One region of the Cupriavidus sp. FW306-01-F10A genome, then DNA from elsewhere that is predicted to be linked to it. Evidence: riboswitches for the same ligand, from Rfam matches in the RefSeq annotation. Region 1 holds a riboswitch; the other holds the start of a gene.
What was found. A riboswitch is a leader RNA that binds a small molecule or an ion and turns the genes downstream of it on or off. The one in region 1 is predicted to bind glycine.
Positions count from the first base shown of each region.

Region 2: linked by a shared signal. The riboswitch ahead of AC3WLF_RS25350 (D-amino acid dehydrogenase) and the one ahead of gcvT (glycine cleavage system aminomethyltransferase GcvT) in region 1 are both predicted to bind glycine.

Region 1 is NZ_JBYSYA010000015.1:50,606-53,809, forward strand. Features, by position in the region: gene gcvH (glycine cleavage system protein GcvH) at 58-438, opposite strand; gene gcvT (glycine cleavage system aminomethyltransferase GcvT) at 528-1,655, opposite strand; glycine riboswitch at 1,755-1,880, opposite strand; glycine riboswitch at 1,902-1,989, opposite strand; gene AC3WLF_RS20880 (YMGG-like glycine zipper-containing protein) at 2,067-2,294, opposite strand; gene AC3WLF_RS20885 (UvrD-helicase domain-containing protein) at 2,577-3,204, shown strand, end outside.
Region 2 is NZ_JBYSYA010000023.1:3,979-7,182, reverse strand. Features, by position in the region: gene AC3WLF_RS25355 (TonB-dependent receptor) at 1-1,257, opposite strand, end outside; glycine riboswitch at 1,414-1,512, shown strand; glycine riboswitch at 1,513-1,631, shown strand; gene AC3WLF_RS25350 (D-amino acid dehydrogenase) at 1,643-2,956, shown strand.

The DNA.
Region 1 (3,204 bases):
GGACGGCGCGCGTCAGTCTGCAGTGGCCGGTCCAACCATGGACCGGCGCGGCCGGCGTCAGGCGCCGACGCTGGCCTTGTAGGCGTCGGCCGACATCAGGCCGTTGACGTCGTCGCCGTTGGCCGGCTTGAGCTTGAACAGCCACGCGTCGAAGGCGTCGGCGTTGACGCTCTCCGGGGCAGCCGTGGCGGCCTCGTTGACGGCGATCACTTCGCCGGCCACGGGGGCGTAGATGTCGGAAGCGGCCTTTACCGATTCCACCACTGCCAGCGCATCGCCGGCACCGACCGACTTGCCCACTTCGGGCAGTTCCAGGAAGACGATGTCGCCCAGCGCGTCCTGCGCGTGGTCGGTGATGCCGATGGTGAGCGTGCCGTCGGCTTCGACGCGTACCCACTCATGCGACTCGGTGTACTTGAGGTCAGCGGGGAAATTCATGAAGGTTCTCCGGATACAGATTTGTTTCTTGTTGGGTGATGCCTGCCCGGCGAAGCTGCCGGCAGGCGAGGGCGACCGTTGGGTGAGCCTCAGCTCACGAGTGCCTTGCCATTACGCACAAACGGCAGTTTAACCACAGTCGCGTTGAGTTTGCGGTCGCGGATCTCCACCTGCACGGTATCGCCCACGGCGACATCCTTGGGCAGGCGGGCAAAGGCGATGGACTGGGACAGCGACGGGCTGAAGGTGCCGCTGGTGATTTCACCGTCACCGGCCGGCGTGATCACTTTCTGGTGGGCGCGCAGGACGCCGCCCTTGTCACGCAGGATCAGGCCGAGGAATTGCTGGCGCGAACCGGCCGCGGCCAGTGCCGCCTTGCCGGTGAAGTCACGCTCGCTCTGCAGGTCCACCGTCCAGGCCAGGCCCGCATCCAGCGGCGAGGTGTTGATATCCATATCCTGGCCGTACAGGTTCATGCCGGCTTCCAGGCGCAGCGTGTCGCGCGCGCCCAGGCCTGCGGGGCGCACGCCGGCGGCGTTCAGCTTTTCCCAGACGGCGGCGACGTTCTCGGCCGGCACCACCAGTTCGAAGCCGTCTTCGCCGGTGTAGCCGGTGCGCGCCACCATGATCTCGCCGATGGCCGGGTCCTGGACCACGGCGGCGTTGAAGGGCTTGAGCGTGTCCGAAGGCTGGGTCGAGGGGAAGGTGCTCCACACCCTGGCGCGGGCGTTGGGCCCCTGCACGGCGACGATGGCCAGAGGCTGCACGCCTGCAGGCGCAACATCGTCGCGGCGCGGCGTGATGGTCACATCGCTGCCGGTGGCGGCATTGCGCGCGCGGATCCATTCGATGTCGCCCAGCGCGGTGCTGGCGTTGACGACCAGGCGGAAGCGGTCCTCGGCAAAGAAGTAGACGATCAGGTCGTCGATCACGCCGCCTTTCTCATCCAGCATGCAGGAGTAGAGCGCCTTGCCCGGGGTCTGCAGCTTGTCGACATTGTTGGCCAGCAGGCCGCGCAGGAAGCTGCGGGTATTGGCGCCGGCGAGGTCGACCACGCACATGTGCGACACGTCGAACATGCCGGCGTCGGTGCGCACGGCATTGTGTTCTTCGATCTGGGAGCCGTAGTTGACCGGCATGTCCCAGCCGCCGAAATCAACCATGCGGGCGCCGAGGGCGCGGTGGATGGCGTTGAGGGGCGTGGCCTGGAGCGTCATGGAATCCTCTGGGGCAGTCTCGGTTGGCGAAAACAAAAAAAGGGCCATCCGCCGCAACGCTCGCCGCGCCTGAATGTGGCGTGGCAATCCGCTGCGGCGGATGACCCCTCTGTCCTCGATACCTGAGAGATTACAAGGCGGATCCTGCCGGACCCCTTCCTCGTGCGCCCCTTCGGTGGGCACGCTCGCCACGAATGGCGGGTGCCGCTCTCCAGAGTTCGGCATGCATTGTGTGCATATTGCATGCCGATCCGATCGGTCCGTGGTGCCTGAGAGTTTTCGGGTGATACCCCTTCGGCGGCGCAGGCGATGCGCGCTCTCCCGGTCGGATGCGCGCAATGTACGGGAGGCCCCGGCCTTTGTCAAACCGGCCAGGGGAGCCTGCCGTACCTGTCGCTGCGGTGGTCTGGCTTACTTCTTCTTGTCGTCGGTGACAACGTTACCGATCACGCCGCCCACGGCCGCGCCACCCAGCGTACCCAGCGCGCTACCGTCGGTGAGGATGGCGCCGCCCACGGCGCCCGCGCCCGCGCCAATGGCGGTATTACGCTGCTTCGGGGTCATATCCGCGCAACCGGCAAAGGCCGCGACGGTCACGCCGATCAGGGTCACCTTGGTCAAAGTCTGCAGGGTTTTCATTATTGGCTCCGATGTGATGATTCAAGCATGTCAACCCCGCCGCGCAGGCCAGGGGACATACTAGTTAGAGCGTTTGGTTGCGCGATTGGCTCCGGCCTTTACGAAGTGTTACGCCGGTGACACAACCGGCCGTGTCAACGCGGTTTGCGCTGACTGACCTGCCGCGACCAGCGTGTTAACATCGGCAGCTTTGCTGCCATGCCCGTTTTTTGGGTGCTGGCGTGTCCCGCCTGGCCTGCCGCTGTTCCTGCCGATTTCCCTGCCTCCAACCGCATCCCACGCATGACCCATGGCCTGAACTCCGCCCAATCCGAAGCCGTCCGCTACCTGGACGGCCCTTGCCTGGTGCTGGCCGGGGCGGGCTCCGGCAAGACCCGGGTGATCACGCAGAAGATCGCGCATCTGATCGAGGACAAGGGCTTCGAGCCGCGCCATATCGCCGCCGTCACCTTTACCAACAAGGCCGCCAAGGAGATGCAGGAGCGCATCGGCAAGCTGATGGAGGGCAAGACCACGCGCGAGGGCAAGCGCATCCCGCTCAAACAGCTGACGGTCTGTACCTTCCACTCGCTCGGGGTGCAGATCCTGCGCATGGAGGCCGAGCACGTGGGCCTGAAGCCGCAGTTTTCGATCATGGATTCGGACGACTGCTTCGGCCTGATCCAGGAGCAGCTGGGCACCACCGACAAGAAGCTGATCCGCGGCGTGCAGGGCACGATCTCGCTATGGAAGAACGGCATGGTCGATCCGGAGGCAGCGATCGCGCAGGCCGCCAATGCCGACGAGCACCAGGCCGCGCTGGTCTACCGCAACTACGTGGCCACGCTGCACGCCTACCAGGCGGTGGATTTCGACGACCTGATCCGCCTGCCCGCCGAGCTGTTCGCGCGCAATGAAACGGTGCAACTCA
Region 2 (3,204 bases), on a different contig from region 1:
GAGCGTGCGCCAGCCGGTGCCGTCGCCATAGGTCACCGTGCCCGGCCCGCTGCCGGCGGTGTTGGCGCTGCGGCTGATGTCCTTGCTGACATCGAACAGCGACGCCACGCCCGAGAAATTCCAGCCGGTCTCATTGCGCGTGCGCAGCGACAGGCCATAGAGCCAGCGCGCGTCCTCGCCATTGCTGGGGGCAAAGGCGTTGGCGGGAATCACATAGCGATAGCCGCCGATATTCACGGGACCGCTCGACACAACATTGCCATCGGCATCGCGCAGGTAGCTGCCGGTGGCGCTGGATCGGTCCTGCTGCCAATAGGCCGCGGTGAACTGCGCCTGCAGGGTATTGGTGATGTCGTAGCCAAGCTTGAGCTTGAGCTGGTCCTGCACCGTGTGCGTGACGCCCTCGCTGTTCACGCCCATCACCACGCGGTCGCGGCCGGTCTGGTCCTGGTCGAAGTAGGCGCCGGTGACCGGCTTGTCGGCAGAAGTGGCACGGGCCGTGGAGCGTGCCGCGGTATAGAAGCTCAACGGCTGGCTCTTGCTGTCCTGCCGGTCCACGCTGACCAGCCACGAGAACGGGCCGACGCGGTCGCCCACATAGGCGTTGGCGTGGACCCCGTTGAAGTTGTCGTGCGTGCCGTACAGGCTGAAGCGCTGCGTGAACAGCTGCACGCTGGCATCGCCCTCGAGCTTCTCCGGCGTGCGCGTGGTGATCAGCACCGTCGCACCCAGCGAGTTGCCGGGATATAGCGCCGAATACGGGCCGTACAGCACATCCATGCGCTCGATCTCGGCGCTGTTGACCAGCGACCAGCGCGGCGGGAAGCTGAAGTCCGACCCCAGCAGGTTGGACAGCAGCAGGCCGTCCGCATACACCAGCCCGCGCGCCGACTGGCGCGAACTGGTGCTGCGCACCGAGATGATCGAGTTCATATCGCCGATGAAGCGCTTGCGTACGGCGAGGTTGGGCGCGTACTTGAGGGCGTCTTCCGTGTTCACCACATTGAAGTCGGCCATGCGGCGGCTGCTGATGCCGTAGGCCGGCGAGGGCGTGTTGGGCGGTATCGCCGGCGTCTCGGCGCGCTCCGACTTGGCCGAGACCACCACCTCCTGCAGCGGCTCGGGCGCGTCCACCACCTGGGCGGCGGCGACGGCGGGGCCCATCAGCACCGCCGAAACGGCCAGTGCAATGCGATTTTTCTTCACTGGAAAACCTTGTTGTCGTCTTTTTCGACTCACTCCACCTGAGCGCAGCATACGGCGCCTCTCCCCGAGAGCGAGCGCTGACATTTTATGGGGCACGGGGACGCAGGCCGATGCGACATAGCGACGCGGGCGGCAGGCCGCCTAAGCGTTAACCCGCATATCCAACGTCGAGCCTTGTCACTACATTGCCCCGATTGGCATCAAGCCAATGTGATGCAGGGAGAGACTGTCGCGGCGCCCGCCGCGGACAGCGCCGAAGGAGCAACCGCCCCGGAAACTCTCAGGCAAAAGGACCGGCATCACCAGTCAGTACACTCTGAAGAATGCCGGACGCTATCGTCCGCCGGCATACCGAAGGAGCAAGCGCGCCCCGCCCTCGCGGCCGGGTGTCGTGAATCTCTCAGGTCCAGAACAGAGGGGGCGTCCGCCACGCATATTGCGTCCGGGCTCCCACCATCGACGTTCCTGGAACCTGCAGATCATGAAATCAATCGCTGTCATCGGCGGTGGCATCACGGGTGTCACCACGGCCTACGCGCTGGCCCGGCGCGGATTCTCCGTCACACTGTTCGAACGCCACCGCTATGCCGCCATGGAGACCTCGTTCGCCAATGGCGGCCAGTTGTCGGCCTCCAACGCCGAGGTCTGGACCCACTGGTCGACCATCGTCAAGGGCATGAAATGGATGCTGCGCAACGACGCCCCGCTGCTGGTCAATCCCCGGCCCAACTGGCACAAGCTGTCCTGGTTCGCCGAGTTCATCGCCGCCATCCCCCACTACCGCCGCAACACCATCGAGACCGCGCGCCTGGCCATCGCCGCGCGTGAACACCTGTTCGCCTGGGCGGCGCAGGAAGGCATCGATTTCGACCTGAAGAAGGAAGGCATCCTCCATATCTACCGCGACAAGGCCGGCTTCGAGCATGCCGGCCGGGTCTCGGCGCTGCTGGCGCAGGGCGGGCTGGAGCGGCGCGCCGTGACGCCCGAGGAGATGCGCGCGATCGAGCCGACGCTGGCCGGCTCGTACTACGGCGGCTACTTCACCGAGAGCGATTCCACCGGCGACATCCACAAGTTCACCAGCGGCCTGGCCGCAGCCATCGATCGGCTGGGCGTGCGCTGCCTGTACGGCCAGGACGTGCGGGCGGTGAAGGCCGACGGCAGGCGCGCCACCGTGACCGTGCAGGACGGCGCCGACACGGCCACCTCCAGCTTCGATGGCGCCGTGATCTGCGCCGGCACCGCCAGCCGCGCGCTGGCCGCGGGGCTGGGCGACCGGGTCAACATCTATCCGGTCAAGGGCTATTCGATCACGGTCAACCTGACCGACGAGGCCAGCCGCGCCGCCGCACCGGTGGTCAGCCTGCTCGACGACGAAACCAAGCTGGTCACCAGCCGCCTCGGCGACGACCGCTTCCGTGTGGCCGGCACCGCCGAGTTCAACGGCTACAACCGCGATATCCGCGCCGACCGCATCCGCCCGCTGGTGGAATGGGTGCAGCAGTGCTTCCCCGGCGTCAGCACGCGCAGCGTGGTGCCTTGGGCCGGGCTGCGGCCGATGATGCCGGATATGCTGCCGCGCGTGGGGCGCGGGCGGGCGGCATGCATCTTCTACAACACCGGGCACGGGCACCTGGGGTGGACTTTGTCGGCGGTGACGGCTGATATGGTGGCGGGAGTTGTCGACCAGCATTTCGGCGCGAACGTGGCAGTCGCGCCGGGTGCGCCGCTGGCATTGGCCAAGGCCTGAGTTCGCGGGTGTTTTCTCCCACTCTCCCACTTGTGGGATAGGGGCCACTGTGCTCGAACAGCGCCGCGCCATGATGGAAGCATGGGGCGGCGCATGTATACGCTTGAAGAATAGTGGACGTGATGCCCTATCTTCGCCCGGATGAGTATCCAAGCCATCCACCAATTAATGAGGCTGCGACCATAGACACGAACCAGCCAACAAAGAACAGATTCGCTGCATGCTGCTTCGTGTCGAACAAACTTCCT